2 regions of the Micromonospora sp. NPDC047793 genome follow, and region 1 is predicted to be linked to the other one. Evidence: riboswitches for the same ligand, from Rfam matches in the RefSeq annotation. Region 1 holds a riboswitch; the other holds the start of a gene.
What was found. A riboswitch is a leader RNA that binds a small molecule or an ion and turns the genes downstream of it on or off. The one in region 1 is predicted to bind ZMP and ZTP.
Positions count from the first base shown of each region.

Region 2: it holds a riboswitch for ZMP and ZTP, as region 1 does, so the genes downstream of both, ABZ738_RS14785 (tetrahydrofolate dehydrogenase/cyclohydrolase catalytic domain-containing protein) here and ABZ738_RS25300 (glycine hydroxymethyltransferase) in region 1, are expected to answer to the same signal.

Region 1 is NZ_JBEYSG010000016.1:10,456-31,168, forward strand. It holds gene ABZ738_RS25270 (glycine betaine ABC transporter substrate-binding protein) at 1-648, shown strand, start outside; gene ABZ738_RS25275 (GNAT family N-acetyltransferase) at 776-1,339, shown strand; gene ABZ738_RS25280 (excalibur calcium-binding domain-containing protein) at 1,734-1,991, shown strand; gene ABZ738_RS25285 (MmcQ/YjbR family DNA-binding protein) at 2,179-2,583, opposite strand; gene ABZ738_RS25290 (hypothetical protein) at 2,746-3,006, shown strand; gene ABZ738_RS25295 (hypothetical protein) at 3,129-3,380, shown strand; gene ABZ738_RS25300 (glycine hydroxymethyltransferase) at 3,431-4,867, opposite strand; ZMP/ZTP riboswitch at 4,886-4,975, opposite strand; gene ABZ738_RS25305 (DNA primase small subunit domain-containing protein) at 5,084-6,055, shown strand; gene ABZ738_RS25310 (Lrp/AsnC family transcriptional regulator) at 6,063-6,497, opposite strand; gene pdhA (pyruvate dehydrogenase (acetyl-transferring) E1 component subunit alpha) at 6,674-7,837, shown strand; gene ABZ738_RS25320 (alpha-ketoacid dehydrogenase subunit beta) at 7,837-8,850, shown strand; gene ABZ738_RS25325 (dihydrolipoamide acetyltransferase family protein) at 8,927-10,351, shown strand; gene ABZ738_RS25330 (Ig-like domain-containing protein) at 10,832-12,097, shown strand; gene ABZ738_RS25335 (STAS domain-containing protein) at 12,279-12,629, shown strand; gene ABZ738_RS25340 (FKBP-type peptidyl-prolyl cis-trans isomerase) at 12,732-13,112, opposite strand; gene ABZ738_RS25345 (DoxX family membrane protein) at 13,278-13,838, opposite strand; gene ABZ738_RS25350 (helical backbone metal receptor) at 13,916-14,689, opposite strand; gene ABZ738_RS25355 (DUF2726 domain-containing protein) at 14,822-15,676, shown strand; gene ABZ738_RS25360 (hypothetical protein) at 15,942-17,219, shown strand; gene ABZ738_RS25365 (Lsr2 family protein) at 17,292-17,636, opposite strand; gene lon (endopeptidase La) at 17,903-20,239, shown strand; gene ABZ738_RS25375 (DEAD/DEAH box helicase) at 20,425-20,713, opposite strand, start outside.
Region 2 is NZ_JBEYSG010000006.1:57,683-67,277, forward strand. It holds gene gcvP (aminomethyl-transferring glycine dehydrogenase) at 1-1,626, shown strand, start outside; gene ABZ738_RS14750 (DUF5999 family protein) at 1,748-1,948, opposite strand; gene ABZ738_RS14755 (chorismate-binding protein) at 2,045-3,322, shown strand; gene def (peptide deformylase) at 3,333-3,839, shown strand; gene ABZ738_RS14765 (GNAT family N-acetyltransferase) at 3,822-4,406, opposite strand; gene ABZ738_RS14770 (GNAT family N-acetyltransferase) at 4,441-5,217, opposite strand; gene ABZ738_RS14775 (TSUP family transporter) at 5,251-6,030, opposite strand; gene ABZ738_RS14780 (endonuclease/exonuclease/phosphatase family protein) at 6,206-6,985, shown strand; gene ABZ738_RS14785 (tetrahydrofolate dehydrogenase/cyclohydrolase catalytic domain-containing protein) at 6,908-7,846, opposite strand; ZMP/ZTP riboswitch at 7,860-7,943, opposite strand; gene ABZ738_RS14790 (FAD-dependent monooxygenase) at 7,976-9,037, opposite strand; gene ABZ738_RS14795 (TetR family transcriptional regulator) at 9,093-9,595, shown strand, end outside.

The sequences.
Region 1 (20,713 bases):
TACATCGACGAGGAACGCAAGGCCGTCGAGCACGGCATGACCGGCAACCAGGGCGTCGTCGGCTGGTACGTGACGCCGTGGCTGGTCGAGCAGCACCCGAACATCACCAATTGGCGGAACCTCAACGACTACGCCTACCTGTTCCGGACGCCCACCTCCGGCGGTCGGGGTGTCCTGCTCAACGGCGACCCGTCGTACGAGACCAACGACCGGGCGTTGATCCGCAACCTGAAGCTTAACTACACGGTCACCACCGTGGGCAGCGAGGACAAGCTCATCGAGGCGTTCCGGGAGGCGGAGCGCGACCGTCGGCCGGCGATCGGCTACTTCTACGCGCCGCAGTGGTTCCTCGCCGAGGTCGACCTGGTGCACGTCAAGCTGCCGCCCTACACGCCGGGCTGTGACGTGGACCCGGAGAAGGTGGCCTGCGACTACCAGCCCTACGACCTCGACAAGATCGCCAACCGGGAGTTCGCCGAGTCCGGCAACCCGGCCGCCGACCTGGTCAAGAACTTCCAGTGGACCAACGCCCACCAGAACGAGGTGGCCCGCTACCTCACGGTCGACGAGTTGTCCCACGACGAGGCGGCCAAGAAGTGGCTCGACGCCAACCCGGACGTCTGGCAGGACTGGCTGCCCGCCGACTGAGTCGGCCCACCCGGTGGAACGCGTCCCGCTCCGCCGCCGGACACCGGTCGACGGCGTGACCCGGTACCCCGGGCCACGCCGTCGACCGGTCAGCGCGGCGGGTCCCGGGCGGCTAGAGTCCGACCTCGTGCATCCTCCCGAGGTGAGCGTCGCGAGCCCGGCGGACCGGACGCCGGTGGTCGACGCCCTGGTGGCCGCGTTCCGCACGGATCCCGTGGTGCGCTTCTTCTTCCCCGACGACGAGACCTACCCTCGGTCGGCCTCCGTCCTCTTCGGACACCTCTTCGACAAGCAGGTCGTCAAGGGCACCGTCTGGACGGTCGAGCAGGGTGCCGCGACCGCCATCTGGGAGCCGCCGGTGGCCGGCACGGCCGTCCTCGACGACGGCCGCCGCCCGGCCCTGCCCGACGACGTGCTGCGCCGGGTGCACGCCTACGACCAAGCGCTGCGTGCCGTCCTGCCCCACCATCCGCACTGGTACCTGGGCATCCTCGGCACCCACCCGGCCTATGCGGGCCGCCGGTTGGGGCGTGCCGCGATGAGTGCCGGGCTGCGGCGGGCCGCCGATGCGGGGCTCCCCGCCGTGCTGGAGACCGGCAACCCGGTCAACGTGGATATCTACCGGCGTGCCGGCTGGGAGTTGGTCGACACGCTGACCGACCCGATCCCGGTCTGGGTGATGCGACGGTAGCCCGGGCCCACCCGCTTCACCTGGGCCCCATCCGGGCCCTCAGCAGGCCCATGCTCCCGCCTCCACCGCAAGATCACGCTCGATCCGGGATCGAGTGGTCATCGTCGCGTTCGGATACCACTCGATCCGGGATCGAGCGTGATCTTCGGTAGGCGGGCGCTTCTCCGGCTGCCGGTGGGAGATCTGTGCCGGTGACCAGCTCGGTGTCATCCGAGCTGTCAGACCTTGGGTGGCGTTGTGTCGAAGGTGCTGCCTGGACGGTGATCGAAGTGCCGCCGTAAGCCCCTGCCGGACGAGTCGGATGGAGGGCGCTGTGCCGATTCATGTGACGGTAGCGTGCCTTCTCCACCCACTATCCGATATGGAGGACGGATTGGTTTCCAGACTGGTCCGGATGGCACTCGTCGTCACCTTGGCACTGGCCGGGGGTGCCGTGGCCGTGGTGTCACCCGCGCAGGCTGCCCCAACGAAGTTCAAGAACTGCACCGCCCTGAACAAGAAGTACCGGCATGGCGTCGGCAAGAAGGGCGCACGGGACAAGGTTCGCGGCAGGACGAAGCCGGTCACGAACTTCAAGGTTTCGACGGCGATCTACAAGGCGAACACGAAACTCGACCGTGACAAGGACGGCGTCGCCTGCGAGAAGCGATAGCGCCAGGCCGCCGACCGGCACACTCCAGACTCACCACCGGTGATGTCGGTCTGCGACCTCGCCGATCATGGAGTTGTGGCCTTGACTTAAGCCGCTAATCGTGGCATTTCGCCTACCACAACTCCATGATCGGCGGGGGCGGGCGGGCGGGGACGGGCGGGGCGGGCGGGGGCCGGCGGGGGCGGAGTCAGGCGTCGGGCGGTGCCGTCGTGGCGCGGTGGGCGGCGGCGAGGCGCTTCGGCGCGCGGGCGAACCACGCCTCCGTGATGATCTCGGTCAGTTCGGCCCCGTCGATCCGGTCCAGCCGCACCAGCACCGCCGGGTAGCCGTCGAGGTGCGGCGTCGTCAGGTAGACGGCCGGGTCGTCCGCGAGCAGTGCCTCCTTGACGCCGAGGTCGGCGACCCGTACGCCGAGGATCGGGCCGGTCGGCGCGGACGGTCCGAGCGCGTCGAGGTCGGCTCGGCGCAGCGGGCGCTCCCACACGAACGACTTGTCCCGTACGGTCCAGGCGGGCAGACCGTCGTAGGAGGGGCGCTCACCGGTCTCCGGCAGGCTCAACGCGATCCGACGCACGTCATCCCAACTCGCCACCGCCCGACCATACGCCCCGGCCGGGATCGACGGTGGGCACGCGCCGGTCGCGCCCGGCGTGTCGGGGCCCTTGCCCGGGTCCTTCTCGGCAGCGACACACCGCGTTCGTCGGAAAGCGAACGGTGACCTTCGCCGTATCGTGCTCCTGCGTGGACGGTCATAATGGGCGGCATGGTTGCCTGGGAGTACGCCCTGCTGGTCCGCCGTTACCAGGGACAGGGCCGCAATTTCCATGTGTCGTTCGTCTGGTACGGCCCGGACGGATCGCGTAAGGACGTCACCGCGTACGGCGACACCGCCGTGGCGCACCTCAACCGGTACGGCCGGGAAGGCTGGGAACTGGTCACCGCCGCCGAGGACGTCAACAACGTCCAGGGCAGCACCGAGGTGCACCGATACCACCTCAAGCGTCCACTGAACTGAGCCCACTCCACCGTCGGTCGACCACCGCCCGGGAACGCGTTGACGGCGCGTCCCGGGCGTCGTCACGCTTGTCGACAGATGTCGATGCATGCGCGTCGGCCGGTCTGTTGCAGGGGGTAACCATGCGCAAACGCAGGATCCTGGCGCCGCTGGCGGCGCTCGCCACGGTGGGCGCGGCTCTGGTGGTCGGTGCGGCACCGGCTCAGGCTGATCCGCCCGGCGGCACGCTGCGCGGGGTGTACTACAGCTACGACTTCTGCCGCTCGTACGGCTTCACCGGCGCCGCCGAGGGACGATGGGACTGGTGGTACTGCGAGCAGAGCTACGCCCCGCAGAGCGCCCAGTGGTTCCTCTGGACGTTCGACTACTCCTGATCGTCCCGGTGCGCGTCGGGCCGGTGCACCGGCCCGACGCGCCTGCGTCGTCAGCCCAGGTCGACGTTCGGGTACAGCGGGAATCCGGCCAGCAACTCGCCGGCCTGCCGGCTGACCTTGTCCGCCAGCGCCGGGTCCAGCACGTACTTGGCCTTGGAGGCGGTGCCGTCCGGGTTCGCCCCGGCGCTGGTCTGGCTGAGCACCGTGTGGATCAGCTCGGCGGTGCCGTCCATCTCGGCCGTACCCAGCCCGCGCGTGGTCAACGCGGGCGTGCCGATCCGGATGCCGGAGGTGTACCAGGCGCCGTTGGCGTCCTGCGGCACCGCGTTGCGGTTGGTCACGATGCCCGAGTCCAGCAGCGCCTGCTCGGCCTGCCGGCCGGTCAGCCCGTAGCCGGTGACGTCGATGAGCACCAGGTGGTTGTCGGTGCCGCCGGTGACCAGCGTGGCGCCCCGACGCAGCAGCCCGTCGGCCAGCGCCTGGGCGTTGTCGACGATCCGCTGGGCGTAGTCGGCGAAGTCGGGGCGGCGCGCCTCGGCCAGCGCGACCGCCTTGGCCGCCATCACGTGCGGCAGCGGCCCGCCGAGCACCATCGGGCAGCCCCGGTCCACCTGGTCGGCCAGCTCCGGGCCGCAGAGCACCATGCCGCCGCGCGGGCCGCGCAGTGACTTGTGCGTGGTGGTGGTGACGATGTGCGCGTGCGGCACCGGGTCGAAGTCGCCGGTGAAGACCTTGCCGGCGACCAGACCGGCGAAGTGGGCCATGTCCACCATGAAGGTGGCGCCGACCGAGTCGGCGATCTCCCGCATGATCCGGAAGTTCACCTTGCGCGGGTACGCCGAGTAGCCGGCGACCAGCACCAGCGGCCGGAACTCGCGGGCCGCCTCGGCGACCCTGTCGTAGTCGACCAGCCCGGTGGCCGGGTCGGTGCCGTAGCTGCGCTGGTCGAACATCTTGCCGGAGATGTTCGGCCGGAAGCCGTGGGTGAGGTGGCCGCCGGCGTCCAGCGACATGCCGAGCATCCGCTGGTCGCCCAGCTCCCGGCGGAGCGCGAACCAGTCCTGCTCGGTGAGGTCGTTGACGTGGCGGGCCTGCGCCCGCTTGAGCGCGGGGGACTCCACCCGGTCGGCCAGGATCGCCCAGAACGCCACCAGGTTGGCGTCGATGCCCGAGTGTGGCTGCACGTACGCGTGCGACGCGCCGAACAGCTCCCGGGCGTGCTCGGCGGCGAGCGCCTCGACCGTGTCGACGTTCTGGCAGCCGGCGTAGAACCGGCGCCCCACCGTGCCCTCGGCGTACTTGTCGCTGAACCAGTTGCCCATCGCCAGCAGGGTGGCCGGCGAGGCGTAGTTCTCGCTGGCGATCAGCTTGAGCGACTCGCGCTGGTCGACCAGTTCCGCCCCGATGGCGTCGGCCACCCGGGGCTCGACGGCGCGGATGACCTCCAGCGCGCTGCGGAAAGCGGCGGATTCGGCGTTCGGCGGCATGCGACCTCCTGGTGACGTGCGGAAGGCCCAGGCGCTCGGCGTGCGTCCTCATGACGGGGCCGCTTCCCGATGGTGCTCCATCTCGACGCGCCAGTCACGGCCCCCGCCGATCCTAGCGGGTGGGCTCTCCGGCCCCGCGCACACCGGGTCGGACCCGCCCCGACCGGCCCCGCGAGGTCGCCACCGCGCCGGCCGTACGCGTCGTACGCTCGGCAGATGGCGACCTCGGCCGAGGAGATCCAGGTGGGGCGGCGGACGGTGCGCGTCTCCAGCCCGGACAAGCCGTACTTCCCGGAGCGCGGGCTGACCAAGCTCGACGTGGTGCGCTACTTCCTCGCCGTCGGCGACGGCATCCTGCGCGCGCTCAAGGACCGGCCGACCATGCTCGAACGCTGGCCGCGCGGCGTGTTCGAGGGGGCGACGATCGCCACCCGGCAGGACAACCGGGGCGACGCCTTCTATCAGAAGCGCGTGCCGGCGGGCGCGCCCGACTGGGTGGGCACCGCCCACATCACGTTCCCCAGCGGGCGCAGCGCCGACGAGGTCGCGCCGGGGGAACTGGCGGTGGTGATCTGGGCGGTCAACCTGGGCACACTGCGGTTCCACCCGTGGCCGGTGAACCGGGCCGACGTCGAGCGGCCGGACCAGCTCCGGATCGACCTGGACCCGCTGCCCGGGGTGGGGTTCGACCAGGTCGTCCCGGTGGCGCACGAGGTGCGTGGCTTCCTCGACGAGCTGGGCCTGGCCGGGTTTCCGAAGACCACCGGCGGGCGCGGCCTGCACGTGTACGTCCCGATCGAGCCCCGGTGGAGCTTCGGCGACTGCCGCCGGGCGGTGCTGGCGCTCGGCGGCGAGATGCGGCGGCGCCGGCCGGACCTGGTCACCACCACCTGGTGGCGGGACCAGCGGGACCGACCGGTCTTCGTCGACTACAACCAGATGGCCCGGGACCACACGATGACCTCGGCGTACTCGATCCGGCCGACGCCTGCGGCGCTGGTCTCCGCCCCGCTGGACTGGGCCGAGCTGGACGACGTACGGCCGGAGGACTTCGACGTGACCACCATGCCCGCCCGGTTCGCGGAGCGGGGCGACCCGCACGCCGGTCTGGACGGGCCACGGTTCTCGCTGGACCCGCTGCTGGAGCTGGCCGACCGGGAGGGGCTGGCCGCGCCGCCGGAACGCTGAGCGGCGGTCAGGCCCACGGGCTGCGGACGCCGTCGTACTCCTCGAAGACCAGCCAGCTCCGGGTGGACAGCACCCCGGAGATGCGCTGGACCCGGTCCAGTACCACGTCCCGCAGGGTGGCGTTGTCCGGTGCCCGGACCAGGGCGAGTACGTCGTGTTCGCCGCTGAGCAGCGCCACGTGCTCGACGTAGCGCACCCGGGCCAGCTCCGCCGACACCTCCCGCCAGGTGTTCTGCTGGATGGTCAGGGCGATGTACGCCGAGGTGCCCAACCCGGCCGGCTCCGGCGCGACCCGGGCGGCGAACCCGGTGACCACCCCGTCGCGCAGCAGTCGCTCCATGCGCGCGTACGCGTTGGTGCGGGACACGTGCACCCGCTCGGCGAGCGTCCGGACGGAGATCCGCCCGTCCCGGGTCAGTTCGTCCAGGATCCGCCGGTCCACCTCGTCCAACCCTGGTGCCGTTCGTCCCGTGCCACCCCGCAGGGGCACTGTGTCAGCGGTCTCCTGGCTCACCCGAGCCTCCCATCAGTGCCATACATCCCGCCTTCACCGGCCATCTTGAGTCAATCATCCGACCAAAGGAGCATAGGTCCACCACACGTCCAGGAGGTTCCGCCGTGACGACCACCCCTCAGGCGGCCCGCAGGGCAACCCCGCGGAAGCGCCGGTCGGCCACCCCGACCGCGCCCGACCCGGCCGCTGCCCTGCTTCCCCAGGCCGATCCGGTCCGGCTGCTCAATCCGGACGGCACCCTGCTGCCGTCCCGGGCCGACTATCCCGAGCCACCCGTGGCGACACTGCGCGAGATGTACCGCCGGATGGTCGTCGGCCGCCGGTTCGACGCGCAGGCCACCGCACTGACCAAGCAGGGCCGCCTCGCGGTCTACCCGTCCTCGCGAGGGCAGGAGGCGTGCCAGGTCGGCGGGGTCCTCGCGCTGCGCGAGGACGACTGGGTCTTCCCGACCTACCGCGAGTCGATGGCGCTGACCGCGCGGGGCATCGACCCGGTCGAGGTCCTCACCCTGCTGCGCGGCGACTGGCACTGCGGGTACGACCCGGCCGTGCGCCGCACCGCGCCGCAGTGCACCCCGCTCGCCACCCAGTGCGTGCACGCCGCCGGCCTGGCCTACGGCGAGACCTACCAGGGGCGGGACACGGTGGCACTGGTCTACGTCGGTGACGGCGCGACCAGCGAGGGCGACTTCCACGAGGGGGTCAACTTCGCCGCCGTGTTCAAGGCCCCGGTGGTCTACTTCGTGCAGAACAACCGGTACGCGATCAGCGTGCCGCTGTCCCGCCAGACCGCCGCCCCGTCACTGGCCTACAAGGGCGTCGGGTACGGCGTGCCGAGCGAGCAGGTCGACGGCAACGACCCGGTGGCCGTGCTCGCCGTGCTGGAGAAGGCGGTGGCGCACGCCCGCGCCGGCAAGGGGCCGTTCCTGGTCGAGGCGCACACCTACCGGATGGAGCCGCACACCAACGCCGACGACGCGACGCGCTACCGCGACGCCGACGAGGTGGAGGCGTGGCGGGACCGCGACCCGGTGGCCCGGCTGGAGGCGTACCTGCGCTCCCGTGAGGCCCTCGACGACGACGCCGTCGCCGCCGTCGCGCAGGAGGCCGAGGAGTACGCGGCGGGGCTGCGCGAGCGGATGAACGCCGAACCCACCGTCGACCCGCTCACCCTCTTCGACCACGTCTACGCGCAGCCCACCCCGCAGCTCGTCGAACAGCGCGACCAGGTCCGCGCCGAGCTCGCCGCGCAGGAGGAGGACGCCTGATGGCCACCATGACCATGGCGAAGGCGCTCAACGCGGCGCTCGCCGACGCGCTGCTGGAGGACGATCGGGTCGTCGTCTTCGGCGAGGACGTCGGGCAACTCGGTGGCGTCTTCCGGATCACCGACGGACTACAGGCCCGCTTCGGCGACAAGCGCTGCTTCGACACCCCGCTGGCCGAGGCCGGCATCGTCGGCTTCGCGGTCGGACTGGCGATGTCCGGGCTGCGTCCGGTGGTGGAGATGCAGTTCGACGCGTTCGCGTACCCGGCGTTCGAGCAGATCGCCTCGCACGTGGCGAAGCTGCGCAACCGCACCCGGGGCGCGCTGAGCGTGCCGATGGTGATCCGTGTGCCGTACGCGGGTGGCATCGGCGGCGTGGAGCACCACTGCGACTCGTCGGAGGCGTACTACGCGCACACCCCGGGCCTGAAGGTGGTCACCCCGGCGACCGTCGACGACGCGTACTCGCTGCTGCGGGAGGCGATCGACGACCCCGACCCGGTGGTGTTCATGGAGCCGAAGAAGCTCTACTTCACCAGCGCCGAGGCGTACCTGCCGACGCGGACCGCTCCGTTCGGCCGGGCGGTGGTCCGTCGGCCCGGCCGGGACGCCACCCTGGTCGCGTACGGGCCGGCGGTGCCGGTCGCGCTGGAGGCCGCCGAGGCCGCCCGCGAGGAGGGCTGGGACCTGGAGGTCGTCGACGTACGCACCATCGTGCCGTTCGACGACGCCACGATCGCCGACTCGGTCCGGCGTACCGGCCGCTGCGTGGTGGTGCAGGAGGCACAGGGTTTCGCCGGAGTCGGCGCGGAGATCGCCGCCCGGGTGCAGGAACGCTGCTTCCACGCGCTGCACGCGCCGGTGCTGCGGGTCTCCGGGCTGGACATCCCGTACCCGGCGCCGATGCTGGAGCACACGCACCTGCCCTCGGTCGACCGGGTGCTGGACGCGGTGGCCCGCCTCCAGTGGGACGACCAGCCGGACTCCCGCTGGCTCGCCGAGGTGCCGGCATGAGCGAGCGGAGCGAGCGAGTCATCGGGTGCGGTGCGGTGGAGTCTCGTGGCGGCACGCAGCGGAGCGGAGTGCCGGCATGAGCGAGCAAGTCTTCTTCCTTCCTGACCTCGGTGAGGGGCTCGCCGAGGCGGAGATCGTGCAGTGGCGGGTCGCGGTGGGTGACGTGGTCACCGTGGACCAGACCGTGGTCGAGGTGGAGACCGCCAAGGCGGTCGTGGACGTGCCCTGCCCGTACGCCGGCCGGGTGGTGGCCCTGCACGGCGCGGAGGGCGAGGTGCGTCCGGTCGGCCAGCCGTTGATCACGGTGGCCGCGCCGGTCACCGACGGTGCCGCCGGCGCGACCGAGCCCGCCGGGCACGCGGTCTACCGCGAGGAGGAGCGGGCCGGCTCGGGCAACGTGCTGATCGGGTACGGCACCGGGCACGGTGCCACCCGCCGCCGTCGGCGTCCCCGCCTCGCCCCGACCGCGCAGGTCACCGCGCCGAGCCTTGCTCCGGCCGCGACGAACGCGTCGGCGGTCGGCGCGGATCCGGCCGCGACGCCGGCACTGGTCATCTCGCCGATCGTGCGGCGGCTGGCCCGTGCGCACGGCGTCGACCTGGCCACCCTGCGGGGCACCGGCCCCGGCGGAGTGGTCCGCCGCGCCGACGTGGAGGCGGCGGCCGACGCGTACGCGACGGACCGTTCGGTCACGGGTACGCCCGCGCCGGGCCTTGCGACGCCGGGCCTTCCGCCCGCGACCGGCCCCGCGACGCCGGACCTGCCGGCCGGGACCCCGGCGCATGTCGGACTCGCTCCGGCCGACCCACGGGACCGGGTGATCCCGTTGACCGGCATCCGCCGGGTGATCGCCGACAAGCTCTCCCGCAGCCGGCGGGAGATCCCGGAGGTGACCATCTGGGTCGACGTGGACGCCACCGGGCTGCTGGGTACCCGGGCCGCGATCAACGCCGCCCGACCGGACCAGCCGGTGAGCATCCTGGCGCTGCTGGCCCGGATCTGCCTGTCCGGGCTACGCCGGTACCCGCAGCTCAACGCCCGGGTGGACACCGAGGGGCAGCGGATCGTCCAGTCCGCCGCCGTGCACCTGGGCATCGCCGCCCAGACCGATCGTGGCCTGCTGGTGCCGGTGCTGCGCGACGCCGACCGGCTCACCACCGCCGAGCTGGCCGCCGAGCTGGCCGCGACCACCACCGCGGCGCGGGCGGGTGAGCTGCCGCCGGCCCGGCTCACCGGGGGCACGTTCACGCTCAACAACTACGGGGTGTTCGGTGTCGACGGTTCCACCCCGATCATCAACCACCCGGAGGCGGCGCTGCTCGGAGTGGGCCGCATCGTGGACAAGCCCTGGGTGGTGGAGGGAGAGCTGGCGGTGCGCAAGGTGACGCAGCTCAGCCTCACCTTCGACCACCGGGTCTGCGACGGGGGAGTCGCCGGTGGCTTCCTGCGGCACGTCGCCGACTGCGTCGAGCAGCCCGCCCTGCTGATCGCCGCCGTCTGACGCCCACCCACCCACCCGCGCGTCCGCCCCCTCCGCGCGCCCCCTCCGCACGCCCCCGGCAAGCGTCGATCATGGAGTCGTGCAGAGGACATAACCGTCCATAACTGAGCGAAACGCCCACCACAACTCCTTGATCGACGTGCGGCGGGCGGGGGCGGGCGGTGGGTGGGCGCGTGGGTGGGGGTGGGGGAGGCGACCGTGGGGTGGGGGCCTCGGCGTTCGAGAGGACGTTGGGCGCACGGGTGGCCGTACGCCCGAGACCGGGCGAACCGTCGTGGACCGGTGGGTGTGCGGACAATGGACGCAGGTCGCCGACTAACGGTCGGGATATCACGGTCGGGCCTTTCCCTGCCTGGTCCGGCGCAATAGCGCAAAAATGTCCACCCGGTATTGGCGTGCGGTTTCGCAGAATTGCTGAGTCGCTGGTGGGTAGACGGCGAGAATGTGGCGGAGGGCGAGAAATAAACGGGGGGACGCATCATGAACCTGAGGGGGCGATTGGCGCTGTTGACGGTGGCCGTCGCAGCGGCGCCGCTGGCGCTGGGCGCGTGCACGGGTGATCGGAGGACCGCCGGACCCGGTGAGGGTCGGCAGGCGGCTCCGGAACTCGCCGTGACGCCCGCCGAGGGCGCGCGGGACGTGCCGATCAGCGGGGAGATCGGCACCGCGGTCAAGCACGGGCGGGTCACCGATGTGCGGATCACCGACGACAAGGGCGGAAAGGTCGAGGCCGAGCCGCGCGAGGACGGCACCGGGTGGGTGCCGGCCGAGGTGTTGCAGCCCAAGCGGACCTACACCGCCGAGGTCACGGTGACCGGCGAGAAGGGGCAGACGGTCACTCGGAAGACGACCTTCACGACGCAACCGAAATCGTCCAAACCGGCGATCACCAGTACGCTCTATTTCGCCGGTAATCGGACGTACGGCACGGCCATGCCGGTAACCGTCGCGTTCGACCCGCCCATTCCGAAAGAAGCCAGGGCGGATGTGCAACGTCGTTTGTTCGTGAAGACCGATCCGCCGCAGCCGGGCACCTGGTCCTGGGTGTCCGACGGGAGTCAGGTCTATTATCGGGCGCCCGATTTCTGGCGACCCGGCACGTCCATCAACGTTCGTGCCGCGCTGGAGGGTCTGCCGATCGGCAAGGAGAACGTCGGCGACGCCGACCGGCGGGCCACGTCGAAGATCGGCCGGCAGACGGCGTTGGAGATCGACAACGCGACCAAGCAGATGTCGGTGATCCGGGACGGGAAGCTGCTGCGCAAGCTCCCGGTCAGCCTCGGCAAGCCGAGCACCCCGACCTCCAGCGGCAAAATGGTGATCATGGAGAAGCACGACTTCACCACGTTCGACACCACGGGCTCGGCCGACCCGTACGTCGTCGACGTCGAGGACGCGCAGCGGCTGACCTGGGGCGGCGAGTTCATCCACGGTGCGCCCTGGTCGGAAGGGGATCAGGGGTACACCAACGTGTCGCACGGGTGCACCAACCTCTCCGCGGCCAACGCCGACTGGCTGATGGGCGTCACCCAGGTCGGTGACCTGGTCACCGTCAAGGGCACCGAGGTCGAACTCGGCGAGGGCAACGGCTGGACGGCGTGGAACGTCGACTGGGACCGGTTCGCCGAGGGCAGTGCGCTGCCCGTACCCGCCGGGCTGAAGCCGGCACCGACCGCGTCGGCGGACCCGGGCGCGGTGGCCGGCGGTGGCTCGCCGGAGCCGCAGCCCTCGGCGAGCGGCGGGTGACACACCGACGTCGGGCGCCGGGTCGTCACCGGCCCGGTGTTCCCGTCGTGGGCGGGCGGAGGGTGGTGCCCGGGATCGTCCCTAGGGTGGATGCACCGGGCCTGCGGGTCATGCCCTGGGCTTACCCGGAACCGCCTTTACGCAGGGTGTGAGTGTCGGTGGTGGGGGATAGGTTCTTCTCATGCCAGAGCGCGAGGAGCGGTTCCACGTGGAGACCACGGTCTTCGACGACGCGGTGTGCGTCCGCGTGGTCGGTGCCGTCGACATCGCCACCGTCGCGGCGTTCCGCGCGGCCCTCTGGGCTGCACCGGCCCGGCCGGAGCTGCGGGTGGATCTCTCCGAGGTGCGGGTGCTCTCCGCCGCCGGGGTGCGCACGCTGATCGCGGCCCGGCTCTGGGTGCGCGCCCAGGGCGGCCAACTGGTGCTGACGGACCCGCCGCCGGTGGTGGAGCGGGTGCTGCGTGCCACCGGCCTGCGCCGGGTCATCCCGGTCGTCGGTTCGTGCTCCGAGCGGGTGCTGGCCGGCGTGTGACGCCGCGACGGCGGGTTCGCCCGCCGGGGCGTGCGGTGGTCGGCGTGCGACGCCGACCGCGCGTCCGGCGCCGGGTACGGGGGCCGGCGCCGGACGCGGCGCTCAGCGGACGCCGAGCAGGTCGACCACGAAGACCAGGGTCTCGTTGGGCTTGATGGCGCCACCGGCGCCCTGGCTGCCGTAGCCCAGGTGCGGCGGGATGGTCAGCTTGCGCCGCCCACCGACCCGCATCCCGACCACGCCCTGGTCCCAGCCGGCGATGACCCGGCCACCGCCGAGCGGGAACTCGAAGGCGTCCCCCCGGTTCCAGGAGGCGTCGAACTCGGCGCCGGTGGAGTGCGAGACCCCGACGTAGTGGACGCGGGCACGCTGGCCGGGCTGGGCCTCGGGGCCGTCGCCCACGGTGATGTCCTCGATCACGAGGTCGGCGGGCGGGGCACCCTCGATCGGACCGATCTCGGGCTTGCTCGCTGCCTGGTTCATGCGGATTCTCCTGTGACGTCGGTTCTGGTCAGCACAATCCTGCCGGATGCTACGCCAGCGGTGCCCGTGGCACGCGCCACGACGGCCCGGGAGCACCCGGGCCGTCGTGGCGGCGGGCGGCACCCGCAGGGGTGACGCCCGCCGTGTGGGGAGGGAGGGGACAGGTCAGCGGAGCCAGGCGAAGCGCTGGACGATCGGCAGCCGGGCCCAGGTGCGGCCGAGGCCCCAGGTGTCACCGGCGTTGGTCACCGCGAGCAGCGCCAGCACCCCGGCGTAGACCAGGTGGTCGTCCATGAAGGGGTTGTTCGCGGGCAGCAGGGCCGCAGTCCACATCATCACCAGTAGCAGGCCACCGGCGACGGCGGCGACGCGCACCCCGATGCCGAGGATCAGGGCGGTGCCGATCGCGGCCAGACCGATCATGAACAGCCAGTCGGCCCAGACCGCCCCGGCCATGCTCTGGTAGAAGCCCTCGAACGGACCGGTGACGCCGAAGCTGAGGAAGCCCTTGGTGGGGCTGCCGCCGTTGATCCAGGCGTTCTCGCCCTCGGTGGCGAACCCCAGGCCGAACAGCTTGTCCACGAACGCCCAGAGGAAGATCCAGCCGAGTGCCAGCCGCAGCCCGGCGAGCAGGTGGCGGGTGACCCGCCTCCGGTCGACCTGCTCCCGAACGGTCTCGGCGCCCGGGGTCCTGGCGGCGGTGTTCCGCTCGGTCATCGCGGTCATGATGTCCACGTCCCTTCTCTGCTTCGCACCGCTGTCCCGGTGACACCTCCATTGGACGCCGGTGGGATCGGGTGCGGTCAGGGCCGACCGGGCCCGGACCGGACGGGACCTTCGACCCCTTCCGGCCCGGGCCGTCGGACCGGGTCCGCCAGTTGAGCGGCCAGCACCGACGGGGCCTCGGCCAGCGACGGGCCGTACCAGGTCAGGTGCCGACCGGAGAGCAGAGCACACGGTACGCCCGGAAATGCCTCCGGCCCGTCGTCGGCGGTGAACCGGTACGGCTCGTCCGGCAGCACCACCAGGTCGGGTCCGGTGGCGCGCAGTTCGTCCAGGGACGGTCGCGGATACCGTTCCGGCTGTCCGGCGTAGAGGTTGGTCACGCCCAGCCGGCGGAGCACGTCACCGGCGAAGGTGTCGGCGCCGAGCACCACCCAGGGGCGCCGCCAGACCGGCACCACCGCACGGTGCCGCACCGACGGAGTCGGAAGGTCGGCCCAGGCCCGTCGCGCCGCCGTCAACCACTCGGGTTCCCCCGACGCGCCCAGGTCACGCAGCAGGTCGGCGAGCTCGGTCAGGGCGGCGTCCACGGTGCGTGGGTAGGTGACCCGGACCGGCACCCCGGCGGCGGACAGCGCCTCGGCGTCCTCGCGCCGGTTCTCCTCGACGTTGAGCAGCACCAGGTCCGGCCGCAACGCGCGCACCCGGTCCAGGTCGGGGTACTTGCTGCCGCCCACCCGGGGCACGTCCAGATCGGCCGGAGCGGTGCACCAGTCGGTGGCTCCGACCAGCAGACCCGGCAGGGTCACCGCCACCGCCTCGGTCAGCGAGGGCACCAGGGACACCACCCGCATCCGTCCACCTCCTCGGCTCGGGCGCGGTCGGTCACCGTCGTGGCGGTCATCGCGGGCCCACCGGGGGAGCCGCCCGGCATGATCGTCATCCTAGACTCGGTCGGTCGGCGGCAGGATTGGGTGGATACGACGATGACCGGTGGCGACGCGTGGCTGTCGACGGTTCCGGCCGGTGGGCGTACGCCTGTGCTGGCCCGCGCGGGACAACGGGTGCACGCCGCCCCGCGTCTGGGTGACGTGATCCGGCGCCGGCCGCCGGGGCTCACCGGCAGCCAGTGGAACACCGCCGCGCGGGTGGTGCTCGACCACGTGGTCTGCGCGGACGACACCGGCCTGCCGCAGTTCGCCGTCGAGTTCCGGGAGCCCGCGCCGGACGCCGCCGCCCGGCGGGTGGACCGGATCGTCGAGGCGGTCACCGCCAGCGTCGGCCTGCCGCTGCTGCGGATCGGCTCGGTCACCCTGCGCGCCGTCGACCACGGTCCGGGCATCGTCGGCTACGTGATCGACGCCCGCCGGTACGCCGACGGCGCCGCCGGGTCGGACGTACCCGCCGTCGGGTTCCGCGACATCGTCGGCCGGCTGCCGGACGGGCGCACCGGCGCGGTCAACGACCTCGGCGCGCTCGCCCGGGCCGAGGCGGTCGAGGCGTACGTGTCGCGGCGACTGGCGGATCCGATCCTGCGCGGGTTGCACGTGCGCTGGGCCGACGGCCCGGTCGAGGGGTGGAGTTGGGTCGAGGTGCGGCCCGGCGCGTTCCTGGTGGAGCGAGTCATTCTGCGGACGCACCGATTCTCCTGTGGTGTCGATCCCGCACGACTGGCCGAGGATCTGTCCGCGCTCGCTGTCGGTGAGCGTCTGCGCACCCTGGAGAACGAAAGTCCCGCCGTGGTGGATCGCACCGATCTGCTCGACGACATCCGGCGACTCGGGCAGCGCCGCGACGAACTCGTGGACGGTTTCGCCTACGACCATCTGCACCAGGTCTGACCTGCCCAGGAGCCGTACGGCCCGGGTCGTCGAAAAAAAGTCCACCTTCTTTTGAACTCCCGCCACGGCGGGGCCGTACCTCACCGGGAATGGACAGGATCTCCCAACCCGCGCCGGGGGCGCGGGAGGCGGTGCGGAAAGGGCATCGTCGTCTGTCGACGTACCACCGGTGCGTTCGAACGGCCTCCGTCGAACGCGCCACCACGATTCCGTTCGGTCCGTCGAGTCACGCGTCAGGTACCGGATCGAGAAGGAGAGCAATTCGATGCGCAGGTCCACCCGGTCACGCAGACCCTCAGGTAACACGCGGACCAAACGACTTCTGGCCGTTGGTGCCACGCTCGCCGTCTTCGGTGGCGTCGTTGCCGTTACCCAGATCTCGTCGGCCGGTGACCGACGGCCGAACAAGCAGCAGACCCGCCCGATCTCGGCCGAGTGTGTGGAGCCCAGCCCGGGTGCGACCGCGCCGACCGCCCGTGGCGCCACCACCACCCGTACCTTCCAGAACGGCCGGTGGGTGACCAACCACTGGGGTGACGGGCAGCAGTCCGTGGAGGAGTGCCAGGAGACCCGCAGCGGCAACGGTGGCGCGACCCCCGCCGGTTCCTTCGCCGTGGCTTGTCCCGACGTGGTGAGCCGCCTGCCGCAGGTGCCCGACCGGGCCCGCGCCGAGGTGGACCGCAACCTGGCCCTGCTCCAGACCCAGATCACCGAGGCCGACCAGCGCCTGGCCGCCGAGGGCAACAAGGGCCAGGCGTTCATCCGCAACGCGATCCTCGACCCGCTGGCCAGCAAGCGGCGGGCCACGCTCGACCGGATCACCATCTCCATCGACCGCTTCGGCCCCCGGCCGCGTGGCCTCGCCGGTCTGGCCGCCTGCCAGGTGCAGCCGGTGAACAACAACAACGGTGGGAACAACGGCGGCAACAACCCCAACAACGGTGGGAACAACGGCGGGGGCAACAACAACGGCGGCAACAACGGCGGAGGCAACAACGGCCTCGACGTGCTGGCCAACAACTGCAACAACAGCCAGCTCCAGCCGCACGACGGCTTCCAGAACGGCAACCGCTGCATCAGCACCGCCTTCGGTGAGGTCGGCTCCGCCGCGAACAACCCGTCGCTGCTGATCACCGAGTTCCCGCAGCAGATCAACCGCAACGAGGGCTTCGCCCTGCGGGTCAGCACCCGCAACCTGGTCCGGGACCGCTTCCTCCCGGCTGGTCAGGGTGGCTACTACCTGGAGAGCTCGCTGCTCAACGGTGAGGGCCTGACCCGTGGCCACTTCCACACCGCCTGCCGGATGCTGAACAACACGAACGAGGCGCCGGCGGCGGATCCGGTACCGGCCTTCTTCGTGGCCACCGAGGACGGCGGCGGCGGTAGCCAGCCGGACAGCGTGGTCATCCAGATCCCGGGCCTGCCGGAGTCCGGTACCGCACAGTGCGCGGTCTGGGCCGGCGACGGCTCGCACCGTATCCCGATGTCGGAGCGGGCCAACCAGACCCCCGCCTTCGACGCGGTGCGGATCCAGGTCAACTGACCCGGAACAACACGCGGGCCGTCCGGAACCAGGTTCCGGACGGCCCGCGTCGTTGTGGGGCGACGCCGCTGTTCAGCGGTTCTTGTACGCCTCGACGACCTCGACCGGGATACGACCCCGCTCGGAAATCTTGTAGCCGTTGCCGACCGCCCATTCCCGGATCGCGCGGTTCTGCTCGCGGTTCATTCCGGGTGCCGCCGCGGTGACGCGACGCGGTCCGCGACCGGTGTCGGCGCTGCCGCGTCCGAGCCGTCGGCCCGCATTGATAAACGGATCCAGCGCCTTACGCAGGACTCCCGCGTTCTCGTCGGAGACGTCGATGGTGTAGCTCACGCCATCCAGGCTGAACTCGACCGTGCGATCGGCCTTTCCGCCGTCGAGGTCGTCAGTCAGCACCGTGATTACTTTTCTCGCCATCGTCGATTACTCCCTGTGTCTGGCGGGGTGTGGTCAAAGTTTGACTCATCGCCCCGCAATTGCGCAACAAAAGCCCCTGTCCGCCGCGTCTCGCGTTTTGCGCCGCGCGTAAATCCCGATTACCCGGTGTTCCCGTCGTCGGTACGGATGTGTCGGTGCCGCACCCGATCGAGGTCGGTTCGTGTGCTGGGTCACACCGTGGAACAACGCCGACCCGCGTCGACTTGAGTCAGACACGCTCAACTCAATGCGATAGCAGGTGTTCGATGGCAACTCTTCCGGTACTTCCACTGACCGACGCGGTACTGCTGCCCGGCATGGTCATCCCGGTGACCCTCGACCCGACCACCCAGGCCGCGGTCGACGCGGCCCGCGCCACCGGCGACCGCAGGCTGCTCGCCGTGCCCCGCCTCGACGGCGAGTACGGCTCCGTCGGCGCGATCGCCACCATCGAGAAGGTGGGTCGGCTGCCCAGCGGTGAGCCTGCCGCCGTCGTCCGCGGCCTCGCCCGCGCCCGCATCGGCTCCGGGGTGCCCGGACCCGGCGCGGCGCTCTGGGTCGAGGCGACCGAGATCGACGAACCCACCCCCGCCGGCAAGGCACGGGAACTGGCCCGCGAGTACCGCGCCCTGGTGACCTCCGTGCTCCAGCAGCGCGGCGCATGGCAGGTCATCGACGCGATGGAGCGGATGACCGACCTCTCCGAACTGGCCGACTCGGCCGGCTACGCGCCCTGGCTCACCCTGGCGCAGAAGACCGAACTGCTCGCCGCGCCGGACGTCACCGCCCGGCTGGAACTGCTCGTCGGCTGGGTCAAGGAGCACCTCGCCGAGCAGGAGGTCACCGAGCAGATCAACTCCGACGTCCGCGAAGGGCTGGAGAAGTCGCAGCGGGAGTTCCTGCTGCGCCAGCAGCTCGCCGCGATCCGCAAGGAACTCGGCGAGGACGCCCCGGACGGCTCCGCCGACTACCGGTCCCGTGTCGAGGCCGCCGACCTGCCCGAGAAGGTACGCGAGGCGGCACTGCGCGAGGTCGGCAAGCTGGAGCGGGCCAGTGACGCCTCCCCGGAGGCGGGCTGGATCCGTACCTGGCTCGACACGGTGCTGGAGATGCCGTGGAGCACGCGTACCGAGGACAACACCGACCTGGCCGCGGCGCGGGCCGTGCTCGACGCCGACCACGCCGGCCTGGCCGACGTCAAGGACCGCATCCTGGAGTACCTGGCGGTGCGCAACCGCCGGGCCGACCGCAACCTCGGTGTGGTCGGCGGGCGCGGCTCCGGCGCGGTGCTGGCCCTGACGGGCCCGCCCGGCGTCGGCAAGACCAGCCTCGGCGAGTCCGTCGCCCGGGCGCTCGGGCGCAGATTCGTCCGGGTCTCCCTCGGCGGCGTACGCGACGAGGCCGAGATCCGGGGCCACCGGCGCACCTACGTCGGCGCGCTGCCCGGCCGGATCGTGCGGGCTCTGCGCGAGGCCGGCTCGATGAACCCGGTGGTGCTGCTCGACGAGGTCGACAAACTCTCCGTCGGGTACGCCGGTGACCCGGCCGCCGCCCTGCTGGAGGTGCTCGACCCGGCCCAGAACCACACCTTCCGGGACCACTACCTGGAAGTCGACCTCGACCTGTCCGACGTGCTCTTCCTCGCCACGGCCAACGTGGTGGAGGCCATCCCCGGCCCGCTGCTGGACCGGATGGAACTGGTCACCCTGGACGGCTACACCGAGGAGGAGAAGGTGGCCATCGCCCGGGACCACCTGCTGCCCCGGCAGCGGGAACGGGCCGGGCTGACCGCCGACGAGGTCGACCTCGACGCCCCGGCACTGGCCCGCATCGCGGGGGAGTACACCCGGGAGGCCGGCGTACGGCAACTGGAGCGGGCCCTGGCGAAGGTCATGCGGAAGGTCGCGGTGGCCCTCACCGACGACCCGACGCCGGTCCGCGTCGGCGCCGACGACCTGACCCGCTACCTCGGCCGGCCCAAGCACACGCCGGAGTCGGCGGAGCGGACGGCGGTGCCCGGCGTGGCCACCGGCCTGGCGGTCACCGGTGCCGGCGGCGACGTGCTGTTCATCGAGGCCACCAGCATGGAGGGTGAGCCGGGCCTGACCCTGACCGGCCAACTCGGCGACGTGATGAAGGAGTCGGCGCACATCGCCCTCTCCTACCTGCGCGCCAACGGCCGCCGGCTCGGCCTGGACCCGAACGCCCTCGCCGGACGGCGGATCCACCTGCACGTCCCGGCGGGTGCGGTGCCCAAGGACGGCCCCAGCGCCGGCATCACCATGGTCACCGCGCTGGCGTCGCTGGCCAGCGGCCGGCCGGTACGCCCCGAGTTCGGGATGACCGGCGAGGTGACACTCTCCGGCCGGGTGCTGCCCATCGGCGGGGTGAAGCAGAAGCTGCTGGCCGCGCACCGGGCCGGTCTGACCGAGGTGATCATTCCGGCCCGGAACGAGCCGGACCTCGACGACCTGCCCACCGAGGTCCGCGAGGCGCTGACCGTACACCCGCTCGCCGATGTCGCCGACGTGCTCGCCCTGGCGCTGCGCCCGGCCGAGATCGACCCGGCCTCGCTGGGCGGCCAGAGCCTCACCGCCGCCTGACGGATGCAAGGAAGGGCACCTTATTAACGCCTGAGGTAGAGCAGGGGTCCCCTGTTAACCCGAGGCACCATCGACTGGCGTCATCCCGTGCGGGGTGGCGCCAGTCGCTGCATGTCGGGGCGTGCCGTGGTGAGAAGGGCTCCCTGCTATACCGCAGGCGTTAACAGGGGGCCCTTCCTTACACGTCAGCGGCTGTCGTCGCGGTCTCGGCGTACGGTGGCCTTACGGCCCTTGATGGTGCTGCCGCGCAGCCCGGCGATCACCTCGTCGGCCACCCCGTTGGGCACCTCGACAAGCGAGAACCGGTCGGCGATTTCGATCGAGCCGATGTCCCGGCCACGGATGCCGGTCTCTCCGGTGATCGCGCCGACCAGGTCCTGCGGCCGGACTCCGGCGCGCCGGCCCAGCCCGATGAAGACCTGGGTGGTGCCGCCGGTGCGGGGCCGTGCCGGTCGGCGGTCGCCCCGGTTGTCC
Region 2 (9,595 bases), on a different contig from region 1:
CGCGGGGTGAACCTGCGGCTGGTCGACGACGACCGGGTGGGGATCTCGTGCGACGAGACCACCACGCGGGAGCACGTGGCGGCGGTGTGGGCGGCGTTCGGCGTCGACGGTGTCGACGGCGCGGTGACGGCGGCGCTACCGGACGCGTTGCGGCGGACCGACGAGGTCCTCACCCACCCGGTGTTCCGGTCGCACCACTCGGAGACGGCGATGCTGCGGTACCTGCGGCGGCTGGCCGACTTCGACTACGCGCTGGACCGGGGCATGATCCCGCTGGGGTCGTGCACGATGAAACTCAACGCCACCACCGAGATGGAGCCGGTGAGCTGGGCGGAGTTCGCCCACATCCACCCGTTCGCCCCGGCGGAGCAGACCGCCGGCTACCGGGAGATGATCGGCCAGTTGGAGGGGTGGCTGGCCGAGGTGACCGGCTACGACGCGGTCAGTGTGCAGCCCAACGCCGGGTCGCAGGGGGAATTGGCCGGGTTGCTGGCGATCCGCGCGTACCACCGTGACCGGGGTGAGGGGCACCGGGACGTGTGTCTGATCCCGTCGTCGGCGCACGGCACGAACGCCGCGAGCGCGGTGATGGCCGGGATGCGGGTGGTGGTGGTCGGCTGCGACGACGACGGCAACGTCGACCCGGTCGACCTGGACGCCAAGATCGACCGGCACCGGGACGCCCTGGCGGCGATCATGGTGACGTACCCGTCGACGCACGGCGTGTACGAGACGGGCATCGCGTCGCTGTGCGCGAAGGTGCACGACGCCGGCGGTCAGGTGTACGTCGACGGCGCGAACCTCAACGCGCTGGTCGGGTTCGCCAAGCCGGGCCGGTTCGGGGCCGACGTGTCGCACCTGAACCTGCACAAGACGTTCTGCATCCCGCACGGCGGCGGTGGCCCCGGGGTGGGTCCGGTGGCGGTGCGCGCGCACCTGGCGCCGTTCCTGCCCGGTGACCCCGGTGGCGCGCCGGTGGACGGGCGGCCGGCGATCTCGGCGGCCCGGTACGGGTCGGCGGGCATCCTGCCGATCCCGTGGGTGTACCTGCGGATGATGGGTGCCGACGGGCTGGCCCGCGCCACCGGGGTGGCGGTGCTGGCGGCCAACTACGTGGCGGCGCGGCTGCGGGAGCACTTCCCGGTGCTGTACGCGGGCAACAAGGGCCTGGTGGCCCACGAGTGCATCCTGGACCTGCGGCCGTTGACGAAGACGACCGGTGTGAGTGTCGACGACGTGGCCAAGCGTTTGATCGACTACGGGTTCCACGCGCCGACGATGTCGTTCCCGGTGGCGGGGACGCTGATGGTGGAGCCGACCGAGAGCGAGGACCTGGCCGAGCTGGACCGGTTCTGCGACGCGATGATCGCCATCCGGGCGGAGATCGACGAGGTGGCGGCGGGACGCTGGCCGGCCGGGGACAACCCCCTGGCGAACGCGCCGCACACGGCGGCGATGGTGGCCGGTGACGAGTGGCCGCACGCGTACCCGAGGTCGGTGGCCGGCTACCCGGGCGGCGTGGACCGGGCGGGGAAGTACTGGCCGCCGGTGCGTCGGGTCGACGGCGGGTACGGCGACCGGAATCTGGTCTGCTCGTGTCCGTCGCCGCAGGCGTACGAGAGCTGACGGCAGCCGCGCCGGGGCGGTCGCTGCCGCCCCGGCGTCGCGTCGACCTGGTCGTGACGGCCCCCCTGGTGGGGACTAGCCTGGGTCGACGCGGGAAGAGTCGTGACGGATCGTGACCAGGTCAGGCGGCGAGGGCGTGTCGGGCGGGGCCGCGGTGCGGTGCGATGCTGCTGCCGTCGGGCAGCAGCTCGCCGGTGTCCTCGAAAACGATGACGCCGTTGCAGAGCAGGCTCCAGCCCTGTTCACGGAAGCAGGCGATGACCTTGGCAGCTTCCCGGTCGGTGGCTTCGGCGGAGGGACAGGTGGGTTGGTGCTGGCACATCGGGTTCTCCGGACTGTGGGGGCACTGTGTCATGGTTCACATGACCAGTGACGCACAGTACCAAGCAAACGCATGGTGCATCGAGCGGAAGTGTGCGTGGTCCGTGGGAAATCCGCTGAACGGATGAGCCACCACCAACCAGACGTCGTGGAAGCGCTCCCACGGACGGTGGTCGATCCGTCACCGTACGACCCCCCGGCCGCGCCCCCACCCTGCCGGGGCCGCCGCGTCGAACGCGCCCGCTGGCAGTGGCACCCCACCGACGGCGGCGACCCCGCCACCGCCGTCGAGGACTTCCTCGCCGCCCACGGCCTGCCCCGACACGACCTGGCCCGCCCCACCCGCCCCCACCACCCCGACGACCCCGTCTGCGGCGCCGCCCTCTACGTCTCCGCCGCCGCCGGCGCCCTGCTCGCCGGCGGCACCCCCGGCGCCGCCAACCCCGCCGACCTGCCCGAGATCGCCGTCGTCGTCTACGGCCACACCGACACCCCCACCACCCCCACCACCAGCGGGACGTGGTGGCGCGGCCCGTGGACCGAGAGCTGGACCCCCGAGGAACACGCCGACGCCGTCCGCGCCGTCCGCACCGCCATCGGCCACGGCGACGTCTACCAGGTCAACGTCGTCGGCCACGCCGCCGCCCCCTACCGCGGCGACCCCCGGCCCGCCCTGGCCCGCCTCGGCCGCCTCCCCGGCGCCCGCTACGGCGGCGTCCTCACCGGCGACGGCTGGGCCATCGGCTGCGCCAGCCCCGAAACCCTCGTCGAGGTCCGCGCCGGCACCCTGACCACCCGCCCCATCAAAGGCACCCGCCCCGCCACCGCCGCCGGCCGCGCCGACCTGCTCACCTCCGCCAAGGAACGCGCCGAACACATCATGATCGTCGACCTGGAACGCAACGACCTGGCCCGCGTCGCCCGCACCGGCACCGTCCGCGTCGACGACCTGTTCGCCGTACGCCGCTGGTGCGACCTGTGGCAGGCCGAATCCACCGTCCGCGCCGACGTCTCCGACGGACTCGGCCTGGCCGACCTGCTCCGCGCCGTCTGCCCCGGCGGCTCCGTCACCGGCGCCCCCAAACTCGCCGCCCTGCACCACATCGCCGCCCTCGAACCCGTCGGCCGCGGCGCCGGCATGGGCGCCCTCGGCTGGATCGGCCCCGACCACCTCGACCTCGGCCTGACCATCCGCACCGCCGCCACCGACCGCCACGCCCTGCACGTCTGGGCCGGCGGCGGCATCACCTGGGACAGCGACCCGCACGCCGAAGTCGCCGAAGCCGCCGCCAAGACCGCCCCGGTCCGCGCCACCCTCGACCCGCCCCGCCCCGACCGCCCCGGCCGCCCCACCACCGGCACCACCGACCGATAACCTTGCCGACATGACCATGCGGGACATCCGAATCATCGGCGACCCGGTGCTACGCACCCCCAGCGAACCCGTCACCAGCTTCGACGCCGACCTACGCGCCCTGGTCACCGACCTGATGGACACCCTGCTCGGCGCACCCGGCCGCGCCGGCGTCGCCGCACCCCAGATCGGCGTCAACGCCCAGGTGTTCGTCTACGACGCCGACGGCCACCGCGGCCACATGATCAACCCCACCCTCGAACTCTCCGACGACCTACAGGACGACGACGAGGGCTGCCTGTCCATCCCCGGCCTGTACTTCCCGACCCCCCGCGCCCTGCACGCCACCGCACACGGCTACGACCAGCACGGCGAACCCCTCACCATCGCCGGCAGCGGATTCCTCGCCCGCGCCCTGCAACACGAGACCGACCACCTCGCCGGCCGCCTCTACGTCGACACCCTGCGCGGCGACGTCCGCCGCCGCGCCCTGCGGGAGATCCGCGCCGGCCGCTTCGACTCACCCCGCCGCGCCTGACCCACCCGCCACCCACTCGTCCCGGGTGATCGCATACTCCACCTCACCGGCCTGCGCCCCCGGCAACGGATCCGGCCACGGCAGGTGCAACGTCCGCACGTGACGCATCCCCACCGCCGCCATCGTCGCCCGCGACCCCACGTTGACCGCCATCGTCTCGGCGAAGATCCGCGACAACCCCAGGTCGGCGAAACCGTACCGAATCAACTCCCGGGCCCCCTCCGACGCCAGACCCCGACGCCAGAACCGCCGCGCCAACCGATACCCCAACTCGGCCTGACCCACCACCGGCCCCTGATCGGCCCGCGACGGCGGCTCCAACAGCCACCACCCGACGAACTCACCGTCCACCGACCCCGCCCAGAACCCCAACCCCGGCGACCGCCGCGCCACCGCCAACCGCTCCCGGTGCCACCGCGCCACCTCCGCCGCCGACCGCACCGGCCCCAGGAACCGCATCACCTCCGCGTCGGCGTCCAACGCCACCTCATCAGGCAGATGCACATCCGCCAACGGCGCCAACACCAACCGCGCGGTACGCAGAATCACCTGAGACACGCGCGTCATCATCCCGGCCACCGGGCACCACCGCCACCGACAATCAGCGGCCACCGGCGCGCAGCCGGAACTCGCCGTACTCGGCCACCCGGGTGAACCCCAACCGCCCGTACAACCGCACCGCCGCCCCGTTGTCGGCCTTCACGTTCAACGTCACATGGTCCACGTCGGCCCGTAACACCTCGCACAGCCGCGTCACCACCGCCGCCGCCAACCCCCGACCCCGCCACCCCGGCCGCGTCGTCACGTTCCCGATCGCCGCGACCCGATACGTGGGGGAGAAGACATGCACCCCCGCCACCGCCACCAACAGCTCACCGTCACTGACCCCCACGTACCGGCCGGTGTCCACCATCCGCGCGTCGAACCAGTTCCCCGGATACGCGACCGCGTACAACTCCCGCAGCCGAGGCAGATCCGCCCGCCCCAACACCACCCCCGCCGGCGACACCCCCACCGCGCGTGAAGGATCCGTCCACGCCATCTTCAGATGCGTCCCCGACGACGTCACCTCGAACGCCCCCGCCAACGCCACCTCCACACCGGGGGACAGGTGCGCCTCCAACCGGGCCGGCAACACCGGCACCACCTCACCCAGCAACGCCGACACCGCCGCCACCCCGCCCGGCCGCGTCAACGCCACCAACGTCGGCGACACCGCACCGTGATACAGCAACACCACCGCGTCCCCACGCCGAAACCACGACGTGTACGGCCAGAAGAAATCGTCCAGATCACCCAACTCGTACGCGTGCAGCCGAGGATCCCGCCCCAACAGACCCGCCAGGACGGCCCGGTCGTGTTCCGCGCGCACCGACACCCGCCGATGATCACACGCGCCGCGTCGCGCCGCTCACCCCGCCCGCCACTGGTCGTAGCCCAACTTCGCCACCAACGCCACCACCACCAGCAACAACACCCCCCGCACGAACCCCGCACCCCGCCGCAACGCCATCCGCGCACCCACCATCGCGCCCACGACGTTGCACACCGCCATCGCCGCACCCAACAGCCACCACACATGCCCCGTCACCGCGAACACCGCCAACGCCCCCGCGTTCGTCCCCGCGTTCACCACCTTCGCCATCGCCGACCCGTGCAGAAAATCCGCCCCCACCAGGGCCGTGAACGCCACCACCAGGAACGTGCCCGTACCCGGCCCGATCAACCCGTCGTACAACGCGATACCCACCCCCGCCACCAGCACCGCCACCACGACCCGCACCCGGGTACGCCGCCCCGGCGACGCCGACACCCCCAACCTCGGCCGCGCCACCACGAACACCGCCACCGCCACCAACACCACCAACACCACCGGCCGGTACGCCGACGGCGGCACCGCCCCCGCCAACGCCGCACCCACCCCCGCGCACAACACCGCCAGACCCGCCGCCGGCCCCACCACCGCCCAGTCGACACGAGTACGCCGCGCATACGTCACCGCCGCCGCCGACGTCCCCGCGATCGCCGCCAACTTGTTCGTGCCCAACGCCGTCGCCGGCGGCATCCCCGGCGCCGCCACCAACAACGCCGGCAACAACAACAACCCGCCGCCACCCACCACCGCGTCCACCCAACCGGCCAACACGGCAGCGGTCAGCAGCAGCGCGACAGTCGACGGATCCAGATCCACGGCGGCATTCTTCCCACCCCGAGACGACCGACGCCGCCACCTGTGGCCAGCCTCACCGGCCCCGACGCCGCCGCAACCACACCCCGACCGCACCCACCGCCACGAACACCAGCACCGAACAGAACAACACCCGCAGCATCGGGCAACTGTGCCACGGCGTCGATAAGGTGACACGGTGCGCCTGGCCACGTTCAACCTGCTGCACGGCCGGTCCCTGACCGACGGCCTCGTCGACCCCGCCCGCCTCGCCGCCGCCGTCACCGCCCTCGACGCCGACGTCCTCGCCCTCCAGGAAGTCGACCGCGACCAGTCCCGCAGCGGCAACCACGACCTCACCGCCATCGCCGCCCAGGCCCTCGGCGCCACCGAACACCGCTTCGCCGCCGCCGTCGTCGGCACCCCCGGCGAAGCGTTCCGCCCCCTCACCCACGACGACGACGGCCACGGCGAACCCTGCTACGGCGTCGGCCTGATCTCCCGCCACCCCGTCAGCAGCTGGCACGTCACCCGCCTACGCCCGGCACCCGTACGGTCCCCGGTCTACGCACCCGGCCCCCGCGGCGGCCTCATCCTGCTGCACGACGAACCCCGCGTCGTCCTCGCCGCCGTCCTGGACACCCCGCACGGGCCCCTCACCGTCGCCGCCACCCACCTGTCCTTCGTGCCCGGCTGGAACATCCGCCAACTCCGCCAGGCCGTCCGCGTCCTACGCGCCCTGCCCGCACCCCGCATCCTGCTCGGCGACCTCAACCTGCCCACCTGGGCCACCCGCCTGGTGTCCCGCTGGCACCCCCTGGGCCGCCGCCCCACCTACCCCGCCGGGCAACCCCGCGTCCAACTCGACCACATCCTCGCCGACCGACAGGACCTGCACCGCCTACCACCGGTCACCGCCGTGCGGACCCCGCTGGCCACCATCTCCGACCACCGACCCCTCCTGGTCGACCTCGGCTGACCTCGCCGCCGCCCGCACCGCGTTACGGAACAGCATCGCCACCGTCACCGGACCCACCCCACCGACCCGCGGCGTGATCGCCCCCGCCACCCGCCCACACGACGGATCCACATCCGGCAACAACCGGCGCCCCGCATACCGCACCCCACCACCCACCACCACCGCACCCGGCCGCACATGATCCGGCCGCACGATCCCCGGCACCCCCGCCGCCGCCACCAGGATCTCCGCCCGCCGCGTATACCGAGGCCAGTCCGGCACCCCCGTGTGCACCACCGTCACCGCCGCGTTCGCCGTCGGCCGCTTCTGCGCCAACAACAGCGCCAACGGACGCCCCAACGTCGCCCCGCGCCCCAACACCACCACCTCCCGACCCGCCACCGGCACCCCGTGGAACGCCAACAACGCCTCCACACCCGCCGGCGTACACGGCACCGGCCCCGGCAGCCCGAGCGCCAACCGCCCCACGTTCACCGGATGCATCCCGTCCACGTCCTTCGCCGGGTCCAGCACCTGCAACGCCCGGTCGTAGTCCAACCCACCCGGCACCGGATGCTGCACCACCACCCCGTGCACACCCCGGTCCGCGTTCAGATCCGCCACCACCGCATGCAGATCCGCCTGCGACGCCGACCCCGGCAACCGCACGTGCGGCGACGCGAAGCCCAACTCCGCCGCCTGCCGCTGCTTGATCCGGATGTAGCCGGCGCTCGCCTCGTCGTCACCCACCAGCACCGTCGCCAACGCCGGAGTCACCCCGGCCGCCCGCAACGCCGCCACACCCTCGGCCACCTCGACCAGAACCTGCTCCGCCACCGGCCCACCAGGCAACAACCGGGCCGTCGTCGACGTCGTGGACATGGCTCACCTCGATCGTGGAGGCCCAGGCGGACGACCCCCACGACGAGCTCCCCGATGGTCCGATCCATCCCCGGTGCCGCCAGTCGCGTCACCCGCAGCCTTCCACACCCGACGCCGCGACCACCACCGTCAGCCCGGGGGACCGAACGCCAACGCCCACCGCAACGCCACGTCCCGCACCCCGGTGAACCGCCGCACCTGCGCCAACCGTCCCGCCCGCACCGCCATCGCCGCCATCCGCTGCGTCGGCACCCGCCGCACCCCGTCGTAGCGGGCCAACGCCGCCGACACGTCCGACTCCACCTCCAACGCCTCCGACAACGCCACCGCGTCGATCAACGCCTGACAGGCACCCTGCCCCAGATCCGGCGTCATCGCGTGCGCCGCGTCGCCCAGCAACACCCACCGCCCCCGCACGTACGTCGGCACCGGCGACAGATAGTGCACGTCGTGATGCAACATCCCGGCCACGTCGACGCGATCCAGCACCGCCGGCACCGGGTCGTGCCAGTCACCGAACCACCCCCGCAACGCCGCCAGATCACCCTCCGGCGGCCGGAAACCCTCCGGCGCCGCCACCGCCGCGTACCAGTTCGCCACCCCGGGACCCTGCGGCGTCACCCCGAACTTGCGCCCCGGACCCCACGTCTCCCCACCGGAGGCCACCTCCAACGGCACCGTGCCACGCCACGCCGTCACCCCCGAGTACCGCAGCGGGAACCGATCACCGAACATCGCCACCCGGGTCGCGCTGCGGATCCCGTCCGCGCCCACCACCACGTCGTACCCGTCACCCAGCTCCGCCGGACCCGCCACCGGCGCCCCGAAACGCACCGTGCCCGCCGGCAACGCCTCCGCCAACAGACCCAGCAACGCCGGCCGGGACAGCAGCAGCACCCCCTCACCGTGCCGCCGACGGATCCGCCCCACGTCCAACCGGGCGATCACCGTCCCGTCCGGGCGACGCATCGCCCCGTCCGGCTGCTCCCGACCCCGTTCCCGCGCGAGCGCACCCACACCGAGCCGATCCAACGCCCGCAACGCCGACGGCCAGATCCCCAACCCGGTACCCGTCCCGGGCAGCCCCGCCGCCCGCTCGAACACCGTCACCTTCCACCCGGCGCGCAGCAGTCCCACCGCCACCGCCAGCCCACCCACGCCGCCTCCGATGACAGCCGCTGATCCTCGCATCACCCGACCGTACTACAGATGTAGTCGCAGCCACTACTGCTGTAGTCTCACCTCCGTGGACGCCCGCCAACAACGCCTCCTCGACGCCGCCATCGCCGTCCTCGGCACCCGCGGCCCCCGCCATCTCACCCACCGCGCCGTCGACGACCAGGCCGAACTCCCCACCGGCTCCACCTCCAACCGCTACCGCACCCGCGAAGCCCTCATCGCCGGCGTCCTCACCCGCATCCTCGACCTCGAAACCACCGGCTGGAACCACCTCGCCGGCACCCTCGACCACATCGACCCCGACACCTTCACCACCGCCCTCGGCGCCCTCGCCCACGGCCTCACCACCACCCACCGCGCCCTCACCCTCGCCCGCCTCGCGATCTTCGCCGAAGCCGCCCACCACCCCGCCCTGCAACACCAGATCGCCCAACGCCAACACGACCTCGCCGCCTGGGCCACACCCCTGCTCGCCGCACTCGGCGCCCGCCACCCCACCACCGCCCTACGGCTCCTGCTCGCCCTCCTCGACGGCCTCCTCAACAACCAACTCGCCAACCCCGACCCCGA